One region of the Proteiniborus sp. MB09-C3 genome, then DNA from elsewhere that is predicted to be linked to it. Evidence: a T-box and tRNA genes for the amino acid it is inferred to sense, from the RefSeq annotation. Region 1 holds a T-box; the other holds one or more tRNA genes.
The links. The T-box of region 1 lies ahead of serS (serine--tRNA ligase). A T-box ahead of a tRNA ligase gene usually reads a tRNA of that ligase, here a tRNA-Ser.

Region 1 (3,716 bases):
GTTTTGTATTATATTGATTATAGAGCCACAGGCGCCCATTTTAGGGTCTTTAGCCCCTATAACTACTCTTTCTATTCTTGAGTTGACAATGGCTCCTGCACACATGGCACAGGGCTCTAAAGTTACGTACATAGTGCAATCAATTAGCCTCCATCCACCTAAAAATTCACTGGCTTTTTTAATTGCTATTATTTCAGCATGAGCAGTAGGATCCCTTAAAATTTCTCTCATATTATATCCTGTGGCTATGATTTTATGGTTATTTACAATAATAGCACCGACAGGTACCTCGCCGATGCTATAAGCTTTATATGCTTCATCTATTGCAATTTTCATGAAATATTCATCCATATTTTCACCTTCAAAAAATAATAGTGGCGCACCCGAGAGGAGTCGAACCTCCGACCTACGCCTTAGGAGGGCGTCGCTCTATCCTACTGAGCTACGGGAGCACCTTAATATCATACCCATATATTATATGATATTATTGCATCTATGTCAATTATATAATATTACTTAATTACCAGGTTAAGTAAAAGGCTCTAGCTTTGCATAATAGCTCATCTAGGCCTTTTAAAATCATCTATTTTAGTCAACTTAAATAAAAAGCCATATGACAATTAGAATAATAATAGAAGCATTCTAGTCATTACTAAATATACATCACTTGGTTTTTACCCTTTAAACTTTCATTCTTCTGGCTTCTAACATCTGCCCCTATAAGATTCTCAATTCCAATTTCTAACCTTTAGTTGGTTTTTTATTTCTTAACGATCTTCTCAACGCCGCCCATATATGGTCTTAAAGCTTCTGGAATAACTACACTACCATCTTCCTGTTGGAAGTTTTCAAGAATTGCTGCCAAAGTTCTTCCTACAGCAAGACCTGATCCATTTAGTGTATGGACATATTCTACCTTTCCTGTTTCCTTATCTCTATATTTTAGATTTGCCCTTCTTGCTTGGAAATCTTCGAAGTTACTACAAGAGGAAATTTCCACATATCTGTTATAGCTAGGCATCCATACCTCTATATCGTAAGTTTTAGCAGATGAAAATCCTATATCTCCTGTACATAGCTCTACTACCCTATATGGGATATTTAATAGCTGCAAGACTTTTTCTGCATTGTTAGTCAATCTTTCTAATTCATCGTATGATGTCTTTGGTTTAACTAACTTCACAAGCTCTACCTTGTCAAACTGATGATTTCTTATAAGACCTCTAGTATCTCTTCCTGCTGAACCTGCCTCTTGCCTAAAGCAAGGTGTATATGCAGTATAATATACCGGAAGTTGGGTTTCATCTAGTATTTCATCCCTATGAATATTTGTAACTGGTACTTCCGCAGTAGGCACAAGGAAAAAGTCCTTGTCAGGAATCTTGAATGCATCCTCTTCAAATTTTGGAAGCTGTCCAGTACCAGTCATACTAGCTCTATTTACCATAAATGGTGGTGATATTTCCGTGTATCCGTGTTCATTAGTATGGAGGTTTAGCATAAAGTTTATTATAGCTCTCTCTAAAGTAGCTCCCAATCTCTTAAATAGAGTAAATCTAGCGCCTGTAATCTTTGAAGCTCTCTCAAAGTCTAAAATATCAAGATTTGTACCTATATCCCAATGCGCCTTAAGCTCGAATTCAAATTTTCTAGGCTCTCCCCATTTTCTAATCTCTACATTATCTTCATCACTAGAGCCTACTGCAATATTTGGATTTGGAATATTAGGTATTCTAAGAAGCAAATCATTAAGCTGGGCATCTACTTCTTTTACATCGCTGTCATAATCCTTGATTTTTTGAGATAGCTCCTTCATTTCATTTAGTACTTCTGTAGCATCTTTTCCTTCTTTTTTTAATTTAGGAACCTCTTTTGACACTTGATTTTGCCTTGCCTTCATTTCTTCTACCTTTACTAATACCTGTCTTCTCTTCTCATCCAATTCCACTATTTTGTCTATGTCAAACTCTCCATTTCTTTTGGCAAGACCTTTTTTTACTTCTTCAGCATTTAACCTAATCCGTCTAATATCTAACATTTTAACTCCTCCTAAAATAATTTATTATATAATAATCACTGCTTATAAGGTTCAGATATAGATTCTTCACACCTTCGAATAGGTAATATCATCTTGAGCTTGCGAAATATCTATACTCTTACTTTAGCTGTTCAATAAATAAAAAACTCCCGTCCCCTATATTTCTCATATAAGGGACGAGAGACTTCTCCCGTGTTGCCACCCTAGTTAACTAAACAACAATTTTAGCTCACTCTTTGCAGTTATCCCCTGCTTAGGTTTTACCTTTTCAGTAAAATACTCAAGGATGGATTCAATATTTAATACCACCAATTTTCACCAGCCATTGGCTCTCTAAAGATATTAATATATTTACTATTTCCTGTCATTGTATGATATTATTTTAAGTCGTATTATAACACAATGAGTTTAAAATTACAACATATTTTTATAAAATATTTTTATAAAAGGTATTTCCAGCTCCTACATCATTCAACTTAGCAGCTATCAATACAAACATTTTACTATTATATGCAAACTAATCCTAATAACTAGCAACGCCACTATCACTAATTATTCTAATACTATTATCATCATTACTCTAACTCATTATACCAACAATAACTTCATTTGTAGTTGAAAGTCCTTTATTACATAAAATCCCCAAATTCTTAATGGTTTCTTCAACTGTTCCACCTAAAATACCAGTATTAGCCTTTGCAATTACATTTTCACAAGCCAGATATGCTGCTAATACTGCCTCTCCAGCAGATGTTGAAAGCTTAAGAGCACAAGTTTCCTTAGCACCATCACAAAGCATTCCAGTAAGATTTGCCATCATATTTTGTACTGCTCCTGCAATTTGGTTATCGTCTCCTCCTAACATCCATGCTATTGCAGCACTAGCACCTACTCCTGCGGCAATAGCACATCCACAAAGCGCAGAAAGTTTTCCAGTATACTGTTTTACAAACTTATTTATTATATGTGCATAAAATATAGCCCTATATAGCTTTTCTTTTTCGATTTCTCTTTCCTCTGCCACAACAACTATTGGAAGAATGACACCTAACCCTTGATTGCCGCTACCTGCACTAGTCATAATAGGACAATCTCCTCCTCCCATTCTAATATCAGCTCCTGCTGCAGTAAGAATTCTAGCTTTTTGAGAAGCATCTGCCGATAGTTTGCCTTGTTTCTGAAGAATTAGCAGTGAAGCCCCCCAGCCTAAGCCTTTTTTGCTCTTAAGACCTTGCTCGGCCGCCATCTTATTCATACGTATTCCATCTTCTATAAAGCTCAATTCATTTATATCTACTTTCTCACATATTTCACGCAATTCCTTGAAACTGAAATTCTCTAGAAAACCAGTAGTAGTCTGTTCCTTATTATCTATTTTATCCTCATATATAAGCTCTCCATTTACTCTTATTGCTTCTATATGATCATGACTATTCTTTAATACCACCTCTACAGTGCTATCAGCACTCTTCATAATTATCTCTACATAGACATCTGGTGTATTCAAAGCCCAACTGACTCTTACTGCATTTTTTAAAATCATTTTATGAGCTCTGTCTATGTCTTCTTGATTAATGTTCTTAAATATGCAAAGTCCATCTTCTGGATCTCCACAAATAGCTCCTAATGCTGCTGCTAAATCTAGACCCCATTCTTTAGTATTAGGAATCATAACTGA
Region 2 (3,716 bases), 170 kb from region 1:
CTTATGACACCATGTATAGCTATGAGTCTATTGTTTTCATATACTCTTTTTGTGTTCACTTCCACTATTGTACTGCTTTTAGAGCTATTGGTCACATGTATTTCCCTATTTTTATAATCAATTTCAAAAATATCGCTTAAAAATATCTCTCCATCGCCAGCAACATAGCTTACTAATTCATTTAAATTTCTCCCTACAAAACGTTCCTTTCTAACCTTTAATACAGCTTCAACTCTATCATTGGCAAATATCACATTAAGATTTCTATCCATAATCCACACTAAATCATCCATATTCCCTAAAAGGGCTCTAAATCTTTGCTCCGATTCATTTAGCTGGTCGCTAGTTGCTTTAAGCTGTTCATAGGAAGCTTCTAATTCCATATTTATATCTTGCAGTTGTTCATTAGCATCCACTAACATGATATTATTATCGTTTAAATCCTTATATGATTTTTTCAACTTTGATGCCATGTCATTGAAGGCTAGAGCTACCTGTCCAAATTCATCTTTTTTTCTTATTTCAAACTTATAGTCATAGTTTCCATTTTGTATTTCTATTGCACCATTCTTCAGCTTTACTAATGGCTCTGAGAAAATCCCTGAAAACAACATTGCAAGTGCAAATACTGAAAATAAACTAATGGCTGTTATAAGAAAAACATTTTTAATTAATACATCTAGGCTATCGTATATAGTATATCTAGGAATTAAGGATACAATCTTCCAGTCCATTGAAGTAACAGTAGAGTAAAAGGCTAAATAGTTCCGATCAAGATAGATGTTTCCCCTTCCAGTATCAGAATATATTGTCTTCGACACTAATGCAGATATTTTTTTTTCGTAGTCTTCGCTAGTACCTAGATTTAATTCTTCTTCTCCAAACACATCTAATACTTTTCCTTGTTTGGTTACAACAAAATTAATGAATTTATCTTCTTTTTTAACTTCTTTAATCTTATTTAATATTCCATCTAAACTGTAATCTACTAAAAGTACGCCTTCCACTTCCCCATTATTGTCAAAAAAAGGAACTGATGCTGTGATAATACTTGGATAATCATCAGTATAATCTTGCAAAGTCCAAATCAACTTTTTCTCTGCTACTGCATTTAAATAATCAGGCTTCAACTTTGGATTTCCAGAAAGATTGGTTTCTTTTGAAGAGTACTCTTTTGAATCCATCATAATTATTCTTAAATTAACTACTTCCTTAGAAGATGTAAGCTGCGATGCAAGATATTCATTAACCCTCGCTTCATCTTCTTCGTTCATAAGAGCTTTTATGAAAGGATAATTAGTAGATATGTCATTTACTTTTTCGGCATTAGCCATAAGCCATATATCAAGCTTCTCAGCTTCATTTGAAACAAAGCTTGTTTTTGCATTTAGATTTTCTTCAATTATGTAGGTATTGATTCTAGCATACACACTAACAGCAAATAAAATAATTGGAACCAATGCTATTAGGGTAAACAAACCTATTAATTTTTTTCTGTACGAGCTTAAAAACATAGATGTCACCTACTATCCTATATTATTTAGGTTTGTAAAACAATGCTTTAATTTCTCACATTAACTATATAGTATAGCTGATTTTTTTATTTACCTTATTTGCATTAGAATCCTACACAAATTATAACTATTCTACAATTAATACGAATTTCCTCTTTTTTTAGCATTTAAGTCACAAAAAAATGTAGACTATGGATAATCCATAGTCTACATTTTTTAGCCGTGCACCCAGCTTTGACATACTATTACAAGCGTTACCTAAGTAGTTAACTCGGATTAGGCAACCCTGCGGCACACAGAAGTGTTCACTTACCGCTGCTTCCTTCCGGATCTGACGGAGTTCATGAATTTCCATTGCGCAGGACCCAATCGTCAACATCACTTTCCTAGGGCAGACCTCACAATAGGAGGCCTAGGCCGGGAATTCAATCCTGCTATAGCGGGTTGCAGGTTATAGGGCACCGCTACCTCCCCATCTAGCACGACAAAATTTATATTGGCGGAGAGAGCGGGATTCGAACCCGCGAGACGGTTTAGCCGTCTACCCGCTTTCCAGGCGAGCGCCTTCAGCCAGACTCGGCCATCTCTCCAAATGTTTTAGATAATACTCAACAGATTTATATTATAGCTTAAAAAAAAACATATGTCAATCTATGATTTTTTTGTCCACTTATTCACACCATAGACTACAATAAAGCTAAATAACACAACTATGCCCAGTAGTATATTTGCAGTTCTAGTATCTCCTACTTCAACGGCAAAATATATAGCTAATGGTATGTTCTGGGTCTTTCCTGGTATATTTCCTGCCACCATGAGAGTAGCTCCAAATTCACCTAGAGACCTGGCAAATGCCAACACTATTCCACTTAATATGCCTGGTGATGCAAGCGGAAGACTTACCTTGAAAAATGCTTTCATTTTGTTAGCACCTAGTGACATTGCTGCTGCCTCTAAATCAGAGTCGACTTTTAAAAAAGCACTCTTACAGCTTTGGTACATTAAAGGAAGGGAAACTATGGTAGCAGCTATACAAGCTGCTACCCAAGTAAAAATAAGTCTTATTCCAAAGGTATCATACAAAAACCTTCCTATGATACCTCTTTTCCCTATCAATATCAATAGTCCGTATCCAACAACGGAAGGAGGTAATATCATTGGCAATAAGAGAATTACTTCTAGTATATCTTTGCCTTTGAAATCATATTTTGTAGTTAGCCTTGACAGTAATACCCCTATTATCAGGGTAATGACTGTAGATATTATCGCAACCTTTATGGATATTATTATCGGACTTAGTATCATATTATCAACCTATTCTGTATATATTTTGAACCCATATTTTTCTAGAATTTCTTTTGCTTTATCTGTTCTTAAATATTGTAAGAATTCTAAGCTAGCTTCTTTATCTTTAGTAGATGCAACTACAGCTGCTGGATATACAATTGGTGTATGAGTTTCTTCTGGAAAAATCTCTGCTAAATAACTTTGTGTAGCTCTTACTGAGTCAGAGCTAAAAACTATACCTGCTGCTACTTCGCCTTTTTCTACATATGTAAGCACTTGACTTACATCCTTACCATATACTATATTTGCTTCTAGTCCATCCCAGATTTTTAAGTATCCTAATGCATCTTTTGCATATTGTCCTACAGGAACTGTCTCTGGCACACCTATACTAAGCTTTAAGTCAGTACCTACTAAATCATTTATGGATTTTATTTTGTCCTTATACTCCTCTGAAACTAAAAGCGCTAATTCATTTCTATATATATTTTCTCTAGTGTCTTTTATTATCAAGTCTTGTTCTTCAAGAGCATCCATTTGTTTCTTGCCTGCTGATACAAAAACGTCTACTTCTGCACCTTCTTCTATTTGTTTTTGAAGAGTTCCTGATGCACCAAAGTTTAAAGTCAATTTAACTCCCTTTTCTGCTTCATATGCTTCTTTTATTTCACCATAGGCCTCTGTCAAGCTAGCAGCTGCACTTATAGTAAGTTCCACTGGATTGCTGTTCTCGTCTTGATTATCATTTTGACCTTGATCAGCATTTTCAATTGGCTTACTGTTATCTGGATTGTTTTCTGGTTTATCACTTGAACATCCATATAGTCCAAATGCTAACGTAAATATTAATAATAATGCTATTACTTTCTTCATGAATATACATCTCCTCTTTTTCATAATCATTTTACTGTGTAA

Region 2: it has a tRNA-Ser gene. The T-box ahead of serS (serine--tRNA ligase) is inferred to sense a tRNA for this amino acid. The anticodon was not compared.

The regions. Positions count from the first base shown of each region.
Region 1 is NZ_CP127161.1:542,634-546,349, reverse strand. Features, by position in the region: gene tadA (tRNA adenosine(34) deaminase TadA) at 1-351, opposite strand, end outside; tRNA gene QO263_RS02600 (tRNA-Arg) at 376-452, opposite strand; gene serS (serine--tRNA ligase) at 761-2,038, opposite strand; T-box leader at 2,208-2,415, opposite strand; gene QO263_RS02590 (L-cysteine desulfidase family protein) at 2,619-3,716, opposite strand, start outside.
Region 2 is NZ_CP127161.1:717,540-721,255, reverse strand. Features, by position in the region: gene QO263_RS03520 (HD domain-containing phosphohydrolase) at 1-1,514, opposite strand, end outside; RNA gene ffs (signal recognition particle sRNA large type) at 1,735-1,999, opposite strand; tRNA gene QO263_RS03510 (tRNA-Ser) at 2,012-2,104, opposite strand; gene modB (molybdate ABC transporter permease subunit) at 2,166-2,819, opposite strand; gene modA (molybdate ABC transporter substrate-binding protein) at 2,829-3,674, opposite strand.